DNA from 2 places in the Microbacterium sp. NPDC059771 genome. Region 2 is predicted to be linked to the other one. Evidence: predicted binding sites of a transcription regulator. Region 2 holds the regulator's gene; the other holds the start of a gene.

Region 1 (7,166 bases), on a different contig from region 2:
TGGGAGCATGGCCAGGAGCACCACGAAGACCGAGCGCGCGTCGACGACCGCGTCGTCGCGCCCCAAGCGGCAGTCGGCTTCCAAGGCGGCGCCGGCACCCAAGAAGTACGTCGACGAAGCGGACAAGCCTCCGGTCGCCGTCCGCGCCTGGAACGGCCTGGCGCACGCGGTCGGCGGGCTCTTCCGTGCGTTCGGGCCGGAGACGCTCGAGAAGGACGACCGTCGCGACGGCTTCCCGTTCTTCCTGGTGATCCTGGCGGTGCTGGGCGCCGTCAACGAGTGGTTCTTCATCGGCAACGAGATCGCGGCGAACATCAGCGCCTATTCGGTCGGTCTGTTCGTCGGCCGGGTCGCGTTCATCATGCCGGTGCTGTTGCTCCTCCTGGCCGGCTGGCTCTTCCGGCACCCCTCCTCCGTTCACGACAACGGGCGCATCGGGATCGGCTTCGGCCTGTTCGTGCTGGCGCTGTCGGCGATCTTCCATGTGGCCGGACCGCGGCCCCATCCGAACCAGGGGATGCCGGCTCTGAGCGAATCGGGCGGTCTCCTCGGCTGGCTCCTCGGACAGCCGGTCTCCTACCTCACCGACATCCCCGCCTACGTGCTGCTGTCGCTGCTGGTCGTCCTCAGCATCCTGATCCTGACCAAGACTCCGCCGAACCGCATCGGTTCGCGTCTCGGCGACCTCTACGCGTGGATGTTCGACGCGGAGCGCCCGGAGAAGCCGACGAAGGACGCGGCGGCGATCGACGAGGCCGACAAGGTCGACGATCCCGACGTGCTGCCCTGGTGGCGCCGGAACAAGACGGGCCGCGAGGAGGATCCGGACGAGGGAACGCTCGGTTCCGACGACATCACGGCACTGCTCACCACGAACGAGCCGACGCCCGCGTACGACCAGGCGGTCACGGTCGCCAATCCGTCGGAGGTAGCCACCGAGGTGCTCTCCGACGTCCGGTCCATCGCCGACTCCCTCGCTGAGCAGCAGACCACGGCCCTCCTCGACGACGAGTCCGACACGGGCGAGATGCCCGAGCTCCCCGGGCTCGACGGCTTCGGTACCGAAGGGCCGGGGGAGCGGGGGCCACAGGCTCCGGTCGCTCCGTACATCCTTCCGTCGCCCGGCGTGCTCTCCGAGGGGCCGCCCTCGGTCGCGCGTTCCGACGCGAACGACCGCATCGTCGAGCAGATCACCAGCGTCCTCGACCAGTTCAAGGTCGACGCGAAGGTCACCGGCTTCTCCCGCGGCCCGACGGTCACGCAGTACGAGGTCGAGGTCGGTCACGGCGTCAAGGTCGAGAAGATCCTGCAGCTCAGCAACAACTTCGCCTACGCCGTCGCCTCGAACGACGTCCGCATCCTCTCTCCGATCCCTGGCAAGAGCGCGATCGGCATCGAGATCCCGAACACCGACCGGGAGACGGTGGCCCTCGGCGACGTGCTGCGTTCCGCCGCAGCGCAGAAGAGCACTCACCCGCTCACGATCGGCGTCGGCAAGGACGTGGGCGGCAACTTCGTCGTCGCGAACCTCGCCAAGATGCCGCACCTCCTCGTCGCCGGCTCCACCGGCTCGGGTAAGTCGAGCTTCGTGAACTCGATGATCACGAGTCTGCTGATGCGCGCTCGCCCGGCGGATGTGCGCATGGTGCTGATCGACCCGAAGCGCGTGGAGCTCACGAGCTATGCCGGGGTGCCGCACCTCATCACCCCCATCATCACGAACCCCAAGAAGGCGGCTGAGGCGCTGCAGTGGGTCGTGAAGGAGATGGACATGCGGTACGACGACCTCGCGTCGTTCGGCTTCCGTCACATCGACGACTTCAACCGTGCCGTCCGCGCCGGTGAGGTCGAGGTGCCGGTCGGCAGCGAGCGGGTTCTCAAGCCCTACCCGTACCTGCTGGTCGTCGTCGACGAGCTCGCCGACCTCATGATGGTCGCCCCGCGTGACGTCGAGGACTCGATCGTGCGCATCACGCAGCTCGCTCGCGCGTCCGGCATCCACCTGGTGCTCGCCACGCAGCGTCCGAGCGTCGACGTCGTCACCGGTCTCATCAAGGCCAACGTGCCGTCCCGGCTCGCGTTCGCGGTCACGAGCGTCACCGACAGCCGCGTGATCCTCGACAGCCCCGGCGCCGACAAGCTGATCGGTCAGGGAGACGCGCTCTTCTCGCCGATGGGCTCGTCGAAGCCCTTCCGCCTGCAGGGTGCCTGGGTGGACGAGAAGGAGATCGACGCCGTCGTCAAGCACGTCACGCGTCAGGCTCGACCGGAGTACCGCGCCGATGTGCAGGAGGCGATGGAGCCGAGCAAGAAGAAAGAGGTCGACGAGGACATCGGCGACGACCTCGAGCTCCTCCTCGCCGCGGCCGAGCTCATCATCTCGTCGCAGTTCGGATCCACGTCGATGCTGCAGCGCAAGCTCCGCGTCGGGTTCGCGAAGGCCGGCCGGCTCATGGATCTGCTCGAGTCGCGTGAGGTCGTCGGCCCGTCGGAGGGGTCGAAGGCCCGCGACGTGCTGGCCACCCCGGAGCAGCTGCCGCAGGTCATGGCTCGCCTTCGCGGCGAGGACGTGCCCGCGTCCGCTCCGAGCGCCGGCGCACCGGCCGCCGCACCTCCGTCGCCCGAGCGCGACCCGATCGCGGGGCAGTACGACGGGCTTCCGGTCGTGGAGGCGGAAGGCGATGAAGACGCCTGGGGCCTGACGGGACGCGACTGATGGCCATTCCCCGGCAGCTCCCCAACGCGATCACGGTGGCGCGGATCCCGCTCGCGGTGGTCTTCTTCGTTCTCCTGCTCCTCGGGGGCACCTATGGAATCTCGGATCCGGTGGTGCGTTGGATCGCCGGCATCCTCTTCATCGTGGCCATCTCGACCGACTGGGTCGACGGGTATCTCGCGCGTCGCTACGACATTGTGAGCGACTTCGGGAAGCTGTGGGATCCGATCGCCGACAAGCTCCTCACGGGGGCCGGTTTCATCGGGCTGGCCATTCTGGGCGAGGTCAACTGGTGGATCGTGATCGTGATCCTCGTCCGCGAGTGGGGTATCACGATCCATCGTCTGGTGGTCGCGAGCGAGCATGTCGTCGCTGCCGCCTGGATGGGCAAGATCAAGACCGCGTTCCAGGGCGTGGCCCTCGGCTGGGCGTTGTTGCCGCTTCACGTGTGGATCGGTCTCGGTCCGTGGACGACCATCACCTTCCTGCTCATGCTGATCGTGCTCGTCCTCACGGTGGTCAGCGGAATCGACTACATCGTGGCGCAGGTACGCGGTTCGCGACAGCGGTCATGACGTCGTTCACCCCTGAGATGGTCGTGGGCGCCCTGCGCGCGCGCGGCTGGACGCTCGGGGTCGCCGAGTCGCTGACCGGCGGCGCGGTCTGCGCGGCGCTGGTCGCCGTTCCCGGAGCCTCCGTCGTTCTCCTCGGCGGCGTGGTCGCGTATGCGACGCCGGTCAAGCATTCGCTGCTCGGGGTAGACGCCGAGCTGCTCGCGACAAAGGGACCCGTCCATCCCGAGGTGGCGCGGCAGCTGGCCGAGGGGGTTCGCCACGCCGTCGCCGTCGACGGACGGTCGGCGGACGTCGGTATCTCCACCACCGGGATCGCCGGGCCGCAGTCGCCGGACGGTCAGCCGGTCGGGACCGTCCATCTGGGCGTCGTCACTCCGGAGGGCACTCGCACGGAGGCGTTCGTCTTCGACGGCGACCGAGCGGCGGTGCGCGCGCAGTCGGTGGCGATGCTGGTGCGAATGCTGGCTGAGGCGGTCGGGGAATACGAGCCGACAGCCGAAGGTTGATACCCATGTGCTCACATTCAAACCACAGAGTGCAAGGGTAGATTCTGTGCAGGCCAGGAGGGCTAGACTGGCTGTCTCTTCGAGGGGAACCTCGATCGAACACATGGGGAGGAGGTTCCGATGATTCTTGTACGACAGGAAATCGGCGATGTGCTGAGGGACTTCCGCCTGCAGAAGGGGCGCACCCTCCGGCAGGTCGCAAGCAAGGCGTCCGTCGCGCTCGGCTACCTCAGCGAGGTCGAACGCGGACAGAAGGAGGCGTCGAGCGAGATCCTCGCCTCGGTCGCGGAGGCCCTCGACGTTCCCATCTCCACCATCATGCGCGAGGTCGGGGATCGCATCTCCGTCCTCGAGGGCATCCAGGTCTTCCCCGACGTCGTTCCCGACGAGCTGGTCGCCTCGGTCGAGCCCGAGCTCTCGCTGCACTGACCACTCGGCCGGGTGACGATGCGACGTAGCGAATTCCTTCGCGCCGTCGACGCGGAGTTCCAGGCGCGAGGGCCGTCACTGGTGAACGACCTCAGTCTGACGGCGGTCAACGGCCGTACCGCGAGCGAAGCGCTGGCGGACGGCGTGCCGCCCCGGGAGATCTGGCTCGCCCTGTGCGAGGAGATGGATGTTCCGCTGTCTCGGCGGCACGGCGTCGGACGGCTGGAGCCGCGGAGCCGCTGAGTTGCTGCTCTCGTTCTCCGGGCTGTGCGGAACTCCGACACGCCGCGTTGCGCTGTTGTCGAAAATCTGTTCGAACCGGGCGTAGTCTTCTGCACAAGTGGTTTCGATGCCTGGATCATCACAGACCTCGGGTGGGCCGATGCAATGTCGGTGGCTCGTCCTAGCGTGAGGACCAGGCTGAAGAAGCCACACGCCTTGTCGGAGAGTTCCTTCCAGCCGGAAGAGCCGCGACAGCCTACAGGCGGCATCACACGCGCAGAAGGAGCACACCATGCCATCACCCGCCGACCGCGAGAAGTCCCTCGAGACCGCCCTCGCGCAGATCGACCGTCAGTTCGGAAAGGGCTCGGTCATGCGGCTGGGCAGCGATGAGCGCGCCCCCGTGGCAGTCATCCCCACCGGCTCCATCGCCCTCGACGTCGCCCTCGGGGTCGGAGGCCTGCCGCGTGGCCGCATCGTGGAGATCTACGGCCCGGAGTCCTCGGGTAAGACCACACTCACCCTGCACGCCATCGCCAATGCGCAGCGCGCGGGTGGTATCGCGGCGTTCATCGACGCGGAGCACGCGCTCGACCCCGACTACGCCGCGAAGCTGGGCGTCGACATCGATTCCCTGCTGGTGTCGCAGCCGGACACCGGTGAGCAGGCGCTGGAGATCGCCGACATGCTCGTGCGGTCCGGTGCCATCGATCTCATCGTCGTCGACTCGGTCGCGGCCCTCGTGCCGCGAGCCGAGATCGAGGGTGAGATGGGCGACTCCCACGTGGGTTTGCAGGCCCGGCTCATGTCGCAGGCGCTGCGCAAGCTGACGGGTGGGCTCAACCAGACCAACACCACGATGATCTTCATCAACCAGCTGCGCGAGAAGATCGGCGTCTTCTTCGGATCGCCCGAGACCACCGCCGGTGGAAAGGCGCTCAAGTTCTACGCCTCCGTGCGCATGGACATCCGACGGATCGAGACCCTCAAAGACGGAACCGACGCCGTCGGCAACCGTACGCGGGTCAAGATCGTCAAGAACAAGATGGCCCCGCCGTTCAAGCAGGCGGAGTTTGACATCCTCTACGGCGTGGGGATCTCTCGCGAGGGCAGCCTGATCGATTTCGGCGTGGAGCACGGGATCGTCAAGAAGTCTGGCTCGTGGTACACCTACGACGGCGACCAGCTGGGGCAGGGCAAGGAGAACGCGCGCACGTTCCTTCTCAACAACCCCGACATCGCCCTCGCCATCGAGACGCAGATCAAGCAGAAGCTCGGCATCGGTGCGCAGCCCGCGCCCGCGTCTGCGGACGAGCTCGCTGAGCGTCGCCCGGCCTGATGAACGAGCAGCGTGGGGGCGATCCGGAACGGATCGCCCCCATCATCCCTCTCTTCGGAGGGGCGCCGTCTCGGCAGCCCTCACGACGGCCTACCCCGCCCGATCATTCGGGGGTGGACGCGCCGGCATCGACTGACGGCGCCGCGTCGTGGCGCTCGACCTGGCATCAGGCGCCGTCCGACTTCCCGCAGGAACCCGACGCGGGCACGCCGAGCGAACGGCATCCCGCACGCGGTCGACGCGGGCGATCGACAGCGGGCACCCCGGTCCCTCGGCTGCGCGCGATCGACGAGGGGACGCTCGGCGGGGCGGATGCCGAGCGGGGAGACGAGGACGGTCCCACCACGGAGGAGGTCCGTGTCGCGGCCGAAGAATCTCTGCTCCGCAAGCTTCGCACCCGCTCGTTGTCCGTCTCCGAAGCGCGCCTGGTCTTGAGAGGCCACGGGGTGGAGGCGAACGACGTCGACGACCTGATCGAGGATTTCTGCCGTCGCGGTTACCTCGACGACGCGGTGCTCGCCGAGATGCTCGTGACCTCGGGCGCCGAACGAAAGGGGCAGGGGCGTGTCGCGCTGTCCCGTGCGCTCGCCCAGCGCGGGATCCCGCGAGAGGTGATCCATGCGGCGCTGGAGGAACTCCCTGACGACGATGCGGAGCGGGCGCTGGAGTTCGCTCGCACCAAGGCGCGGTCTCTCAGCCGACTCGACGCCGACACGGCGCTTCGTCGCCTCACGGGTCAGCTGGCGCGGCGTGGTTATGCCGGATCGGTCGCGATGACCGCCGCCAAGACGGCGCTGCGCGAGGCGTCGTCCGGTGGTTCCGGGTCCGGCGTGCGCTTCGTGGATTCCGACTGAGGGTGCCGCCCTGAGCGCGGTGACGGGGCTCGTACAATGGACAGATCATGACTATCCCCCGCAGTGAACCGACGATCATCAGCGCCTCATCGGCGGCCGTCGACGACGACGGGCGACAGCGATCGTATGAGGTGCGTACCTTCGGGTGCCAGATGAACGTGCACGACTCCGAGCGGCTGTCCGGTTCGCTCGAGAGCGCGGGCTACGTCCCTGCGCCCGCGGGCAGTGAAGCCGACGTCGTCATCATCAACACGTGCGCCGTGCGCGACAATGCGGCGGGCAAGTTGTACGGCACTCTCGGACACCTCGCCGCGGTGAAGCGTCGGAAGGCGGGCATGCAGATCGCCGTCGGTGGCTGTCTCGCACAGATGGACAAGCAGGCGGTGCTCGACAAGGCGCCGTGGGTCGATGTCGTCTTCGGAACGCACAACATGGGCTCCCTGCCCGGCCTCCTCGAGCGCGCCCGCCACAACGGAGACGCGGAGCTGGAGATCCTCGAGTCGCTCGAGGTGTTCCCGTCCACGC
Region 2 (7,166 bases):
CCGCGCGGCCGGGGTGACCATCCCGATCCTGCCCGGCATCATGCCCATCACCTCGCCCGCTCGGCTCTCCCGCGTGCTGGAGCTCACGGGAGAGGAGCTGCCCGGAGAGCTCTCCATCGCCCTCGACGTGGAGCCGACCGCCGAGGGCCGCCGCGAGATCGGCATCGCCTGGGCCGCGCGCCTGGCCGCGCAGGTCGTGGCCGGCGGCGCCCCCGGCGTGCACCTCTACGCCTTCAACCAGCACGAGACCGTCCTCACCGTCCTCGCCGAAGCCGGCATCCTCCCGGCTCTGCGCCGTTAGACCCCCGCCGAAAGGAAACACCATGACCGCATTCCCCGAGGGAACCATCCTCGGCTACCCCCGCATCGGCCGTCGCCGCGAGCTCAAGAAGGCCGTCGAGGCGTTCTGGGCGGGCCGCATCGACGAGCAGGAGCTGGAGCGCACGGCCGCCGAGCTGCGCGCCGCCACCCGAGAGCGGCTCGCCGCGCTCGGCCTCGGCCGGGACGACTCCGCGATCCCGGAGTCCTTCTCGTTCTACGACCAGGTGCTCGACGCCGCGGTGACCGTGGGCGCGATCCCCTCGCGCTTCGAGCACCTGCGCGCCGCCGACGGCACGGTCGGCCTCCCGGCGTACTTCACGATCGCGCGGGGCGAGGGGGAGCGCGCGCCGCTGGAGATGACGAAGTGGTTCGACTCGAACTACCACTACCTCGTGCCGGAGATCGGTCCGGAGACGGTGTTCTCGCTGTCCAGCGACCGGCTCGTGCGCGAGGTCGCAGAGGCCGCTGCCGCAGGCTTCACGACCCGCCCGGTCGTGGTCGGCCCGGTCACCCTGCTGGCGCTCGCGAAGGCCTCGGACGACGCCCCCGAGGGCTTCGAGCCGCTGTCGCGCCTGGACGACGTGCTCCCCGTGTACCGGGAGTTGCTCGCCCGCCTCCGGGCCGCGGGAGCGACCTGGGTGCAGCTCGACGAGCCGGCGCTCGTGAGCGAGTCGCTCCCCGCCGACACCGCCGCCCTGGCGACCGCGGCCGAACGTGCACTCGCCGTGCTCGGGGGAGCGGAGGACCGTCCGTCGATCCTCGTCGCCGCCCCGTACGCGGCGCTCGACGCCGTGTTCCCGGTCCTCGCGGCCGCGCCCGTCGAGGCGATCGCGGTCGACCTGGTCCGTGGCGCTGTGCCGTCCGCGGCGGAGGGTCTCGCGGACAAGACGCTCGTCGGCGGCGTGATCGACGGGCACAACATCTGGCGGGGCGACCTGGCCGCGGCGTTCGCCACGCTCGAGCGTCTGCGCGACCTGGGGGCCGCGGCCGTGTCGGCCTCCACCTCGACCTCGCTGCTGCACGTGCCGCACGACGTCGCCGACGAGACCTCGCTCGACCCCCGCCTGGTGTCGTGGCTGGCGTTCGCCGATCAGAAGGTGCAGCAGGTCGGCGTGCTGGCCCGCGGGCTGTCGCACGGCCCCGAGGCGATCGCCGCCGAGCTCGACGAGGCCTCGGCGGCCCTGCGCGACCGGCTGGATGCGCCCGGCGTGCGCGACGGCGCGGTGCGCAAGCGGGCGCTGGTCGACGCCGACTTCTCTCGGGTGTCCTACGAGGAGCGGGAGAGTGCGCAGGAGGCCCTCGGCCTCCCGGTCCTGCCCCTGACGACGATCGGGTCGTTCCCGCAGACCGCCGACATCCGTCGCGCACGGGCGCGGTTCACGCGCGGTGAGATCCCCCGCGACGACTACGACGACTTCCTGCGCCGGGAGATCGCCGCGGTCGTGTCGCTGCAGGAGGATCTCGGGCTCGACGTGCTGGTGCACGGGGAGCCGGAGCGCAACGACATGGTGCAGTACTTCGCCGAGAACCTCGACGGCTTCGCGGTCACGGAGCACGGGTGGGTGCAGTCGTACGGCTCCCGCGCCACACGACCGTCGATCCTGTGGGGCGACGTCTCCCGGCCGGCACCGATCACGGTCGACTGGTCCGGATACGCGCAGTCGCTCACCGCGAAGCACCTCAAGGGCATGCTCACGGGGCCGGTGACGATCCTCGCGTGGTCGTTCGTGCGCGACGACCAGCCGCTGGGGGAGACCGCGAACCAGGTCGCCCTGGCGCTGCGCGAGGAGATCGCCGACCTCGAGGCGGCGGGCATCGCCGTGATCCAGGTCGACGAGCCGGCCCTGCGCGAGCTGCTGCCGCTGAAGAAGGCCGATCAGCCGTCCTACCTGGACTGGTCGGTGGCGTCGTTCCGTCTGGCGACCGGTGGGGCAGCACCGGGCACGCAGGTGCACACGCACCTCTGCTACTCGGAGTTCGGTGTCGTGATCGACGCGATCCGCGCGCTGGACGCCGACGTCACGTCCATCGAGGCCGCCCGCAGCCGGATGGAGGTCGTCGCGGACATCGCCGAGGCCGGGTTCGACCACGGCATCGGCCCCGGCGTCTACGACATCCACTCCCCGCGGGTTCCCGCGGTGGAGGAGGTGGAGTCCCTGCTGCGTCGCGCCGTGGAGGAGATCCCCACGCGGCAGCTCTGGGTCAACCCGGACTGCGGCCTCAAGACCCGCGGCTACGAGGAGACCACCGCGTCGCTGCGGAACATCGTCGAGGCCACGCGCCGCGTGCGCGCCGAGGTGGGCGCCTCGGTCTGATCACGTGACGAAGGCCCTCTCCGAGCGATCGGGGAGGGCCTTCGTCGTGTCCGGGTCAGACGGCTCGCAGCACCGCGACGACCTTGCCGAGCACCACGGCCTCGTCGCCGAGGATGGGCTCGAAGGCGGTGTTCCGCGGCAGCAGCCACGTGTGTCCATCGCGGCGACGGAGCACCTTGACGGTGGCCTCGCCATCGAGCATCGCCGCGACGATCTCGCCGTTCTCGGCGTCGTGCTGCGAGCGGACGACGACCCAGTCGCCGTCGCAGATGGCGGCGTCGATCATCGACTCGCCGGAGACCTTGAGCATGAACAGGTCGCCCTTGCCGACGAGCTGCCGGGGGAGCGGGAAGATCTCCTCGACCTGCTGGTCCGCGGTGATGGGCACGCCGGCGGCGATGCGGCCGACGAGGGGCACGAGCGCGGCGTCGCCGACGGGAGTCGTGACATCGGCCGGGTTCTCGGCGCCGGAGCCGGTGCCGGGCAGGTCGATCAGCACCTCCATGGCCCGCGTCTTGCCCGGGTCTCGACGCAGGTAGCCGCTCAGCTCCAGCTGGCCGAGCTGGTGCGTGACGCTGGAGAGCGACTTGAGCCCGACGGCGTCGCCGATCTCGCGCATGCTCGGCGGGTAGCCGTTCTGGGCGATGGCGGCCTGGATGACCTCCAGGATCGCCATCTGCTTGGGGCTGAGGCTCTTGCGACGGCGGGTCCGCGGCGCCTCCGACTCCGGGGCTGTGGTCTCGCTCATGATGCTCCTTCAGTGCGTGAGATCCGACGTCGCTCTTCGAATGTCGGTGGCCCGTGGTGGGGTGTCCTTGTCGAAACCGTATCCGAGAATCGCGCCGATCTGGAAGATCTGTTCGAGCGTGTCGGACGATTCGTGGACAGGGTTTCGAAGACAGCTTGACAGATGTTCGAACTCGAAGATATCTTCGGAACGTAGCTTCGCATTCACGGCTCCCGGCCGAGTCGCGGATGCGAACGCTACGCCAACCTCCCCGGGCCCTCGCGGCGCCGGGACAGTGAAGGAGCAGACATGAGCACCATCAGCCTCAGCACCGCGACCGCGATCTCCGCCACGGCCCGTCCGGCCACGCGGCTCCGGCTCACGGCTCGCGGTCGCGGTGTGCTGCTCGCGGTCGCGTCCGTCCCGCTCGCCGTCGGCATCGCCTTCGCGGCGATCAGCGGCGGCAGCGCCATCGCCTCCGGTGCCGACAAGCCCGTGGCCGCCGTCGAGACCATCACGGTCATGCCCGGTGACACCCTCTGGTCGATCGCCGGCTCGATCGCTCCCGAGGCCGACCCGCGCGACGTGATCGGCGACATCAGCCGCATGAACCTGCTCCGCGGCGGAGAGATCCAGATCGGTCAGGAGCTCGCGATCCCGGCGCAGTACGCGGAGTGACGCATGGCCGTCGGTGCCGCCTCGTCCTCTTAACATGGATAGGGTGACCCTCTCCCTCAACGATCTCCCGCTGCGCGACGATCTGCGCGGACTCACTCCGTACGGCGCACCGCAGGCACCGCTCCCGATCGCCCTCAACGTCAACGAGAACACGCATCCCGTTCCCGACGAGGTCGCCAGCGACATCCTCGACGACATCGCCGTGGCGATCCGCGACGTCAACCGCTATCCCGACCGGGAGTTCACCACGCTGCGGGAGGCGTTCGCGGACTACCTCGGTCACGGGCTCACGGCCGAGCAGATCTGGGCGGGCAACGGCTCGAACGAGGTGCTGCAGCACATCCTGCAGGCGTTCGGCGGACCGGGGCGGACGGCGTTCGGCTTCGCTCCGACCTACTCGATGTATCCGCTGATCGCGCAGGGCACGGGTGCGTCATGGGTCGCCGGCACCCGGCACCCCGACTACTCGATCACCCCGGAGGAAGCCGCGGCACAGGTGCGCGCCACCGACCCCGACGTGGTGATCCTGTGCTCGCCCAACAACCCCACCGGTACGCCGCTCGGGCTCGACGTCGTCGCGGCGGTCTACGAGGCCGCGCGCGGCGTGGTGATCGTCGACGAGGCGTATCAGGAGTTCGCACCGCATGACGCGCCGTCCGCGCTCACGCTCCTCGACGGCCGTCCGCGGCTCGCTGTGTCGCGCACCATGAGCAAGGCCTTCGCGTTCGCCGGAGCGCGCGTCGGCTACCTGGCCGCAGACCCCGCGTTCATCGACGCGCTCCGCCTCGTGCGGCTGCCGTATCATCTGAGCGCGCTCACGCAGGCCGCGGCGGTGGCGGCGCTGCGCAACGCCGACGTGATGCTCGGCATGGTCGAGGAGATCGTCGAGCAGCGCGATCGCATCACAGCGACGCTGGAGGCACTGGGGTACACGCCGCACGAGTCCTGGTCGAACTTCGTGCTGTTCGGTGGCGTGGCCGACCCGCAGGCCACGTGGCGGCAGTTGTACGACCGCGGTGTGCTCGTTCGCGACGTCGGCATCCCCGGCCACCTCCGCGTCAGCGCGGGCACCGAGGCCGAGACGACCGCGTTCCTGGACGCCCTGGCCTCGATAGGATCGGCATCATGACCACCCCCGCGAACCCCGCCCGCACCGCGCGTCGTGTGCGCAGCACGTCGGAGTCGACCGTCGAGCTGGAGCTGAACCTCGACGGCACCGGGGTGAGCCGCATCGACACCTCCGTGCCGTTCTTCGACCACATGCTGACGGCGTTCGCGAAGCACTCGCTGACCGATCTCACCGTCCGCGCCTCCGGTGACACGCACATCGACGCGCACCACACGGTGGAAGACGTCTCGATCGTGCTGGGTCAGGCCATCCTGGAGGCGCTGGGTGACAAGGCGGGCATCTCCCGCTACGGCGATGCGCTCGTGCCGCTCGACGAGGCGCTGGCGCAGGCCGTCGTCGACATCTCCGGTCGTCCGTACCTCGTGCACGAGGGCGAGCCCGTCGGTTTCGAGCAGCACCTCATCGGCGGGCACTTCACGGGCTCGCTCGTGCGTCACTCCTTCGAGGCCATCGCGTTCAACGCCGCGCTGACGGTACACGTGCGCGTGCTCGGCGGCCGTGACCCGCACCACATCGCCGAGGCGGAGTACAAGGCGTTCGCGCGCGCGTTCCGTCAGGCGAAGGCGCTCGACCCGCTCGTCGACGGCATCCCGTCCACCAAGGGGGCCCTGTGAGCGCGGCACCCCGCGTCGCGGTCTTCGACTACGAGTCCGGCAACGTGCACTCCGCGGTCAAGGCGCTCGTGGCCGCGGGTGCCGACGCGGTGCTCACGCGCGACCGCAGTGAGGCGCTCGAGGCCGACGGCTTCGTCGTGCCGGGGGTCGGGGCGTTCCAGGCCGTGCGTGATGCGCTGCACGCGCACGGGGGCGACGAGATCATCGGGCGGCGTCTCGCGGGCGGTCGCCCCGTGCTGGGCATCTGCGTCGGCATGCAGGTGCTGTTCGAGCACGGGGTCGAGCGCGGCCACGACACCGCGGGCCTGGGGGAGTGGCCGGGCGCGGTCACCGAGCTCAACGCTCCCGTGCTGCCGCACATGGGCTGGAACACGGTCGACCCCGGCGAGGACACTGTGCTGTTCCGCGGCATCGAGGAGGAGCGGTTCTACTTCGTGCACTCCTACGCGGCGCAGTCGTGGGAGCTCGACGTGATCCCGCCGTTCCCCCAGCCGGTGCTGACCTGGGCCACCTACGGCGATCCCTTCCTGGCGGCCGTGGAGAACGGACCGCTGTCGGCGACGCAGTTCCACCCGGAGAAGTCGGGCGAGGCGGGCATCCAGCTGCTGCGCAACTGGGTCACCAGCCTCTGAGCCCGTGAGCCGGGGGCTGTCGCACGCGGCCGGTCCGGCCGTTCGGCGTCAGAGCCCTCTGGCGACGGCGGCCGCCGCCGACAGCCACGCTCGCTGCGTCCGTCCGGCGAGGGCGGTGTAGCGCAGCGGGCCGTCGACCATCTCCCGGTCGAACGGGATCGCATGCACCTCTCGGCAGAGCGAGCGGTACCCGTCGGACACCGCGCCGATCTCGGTCGGTGTCGCGTGGGGATCGGCCTGCGAGACGATCACGACCGCCTGCTCGACGAGGTGAGCCGAGCGCTCGTCGCGTTCGGCGAGGGCTTCGAGCAGGAGGGCCCCGGCCTCGGCGTGGTCTCCGCGGGAGGTGGTCGCGACCACGAGCTGATCCGTGTGGTCGATCATCCGGCGCCACAGCGGGTCAGTCTCATCGTTGCCCGAGTCGACGAAGATGAGTCGGTAGAACCGGGAGGCCACCGTGTGCAGCACGTCGACCTCGGCCGGGCCCAGGCGATCGTCGTGTGCCAGGCGTGGCGGCTGCGAGCGGAGGACGTCGAAACGGTCGCGCGGCTGGTGATGAACGTAGTCCGCCAGGTCAGCGGCTTGGGCGCCCGGGCTGATCAGGCGGCTGCTGTCGGAGAGCATCTCCCGCAGGGTGTTGCGGTGTGATGCCGATTCCGTGCGCCAACCGAGGGTCCCGCGCGTCTGGTGGTTGTCCCAGGCGAGCACGCCCGCACCCCCGAACCGGGCGAACACCGCGGCGAGAAGCGC

The links. Region 2 encodes LexA, which represses DNA repair genes until DNA is damaged. Its sites were predicted from a motif close to TCGAACANNTGTTCGA; they were not measured.
Region 1: the regulator LexA is predicted to act here: its motif matches at 4,528-4,543, upstream of recA (recombinase RecA).

What each region holds. Positions count from the first base shown of each region.
Region 1 is NZ_JBHWHK010000001.1:1,938,086-1,945,251, forward strand. Features, by position in the region: gene ACFV3I_RS09165 (DNA translocase FtsK) at 8-2,716, shown strand; gene pgsA (CDP-diacylglycerol--glycerol-3-phosphate 3-phosphatidyltransferase) at 2,716-3,291, shown strand; gene ACFV3I_RS09175 (CinA family protein) at 3,288-3,797, shown strand; gene ACFV3I_RS09180 (helix-turn-helix domain-containing protein) at 3,918-4,226, shown strand; gene ACFV3I_RS09185 (DUF3046 domain-containing protein) at 4,245-4,469, shown strand; gene recA (recombinase RecA) at 4,741-5,787, shown strand; gene ACFV3I_RS09195 (regulatory protein RecX) at 5,901-6,641, shown strand; gene miaB (tRNA (N6-isopentenyl adenosine(37)-C2)-methylthiotransferase MiaB) at 6,689-7,166, shown strand, end outside.
Region 2 is NZ_JBHWHK010000003.1:208,150-215,315, forward strand. Features, by position in the region: gene ACFV3I_RS18330 (methylenetetrahydrofolate reductase) at 1-301, shown strand, start outside; gene metE (5-methyltetrahydropteroyltriglutamate--homocysteine S-methyltransferase) at 324-2,636, shown strand; gene lexA (transcriptional repressor LexA) at 2,692-3,384, opposite strand; gene ACFV3I_RS18345 (LysM peptidoglycan-binding domain-containing protein) at 3,673-4,041, shown strand; gene ACFV3I_RS18350 (histidinol-phosphate transaminase) at 4,076-5,170, shown strand; gene hisB (imidazoleglycerol-phosphate dehydratase HisB) at 5,167-5,784, shown strand; gene hisH (imidazole glycerol phosphate synthase subunit HisH) at 5,781-6,416, shown strand; gene ACFV3I_RS18365 (AAA family ATPase) at 6,465-7,166, opposite strand, start outside.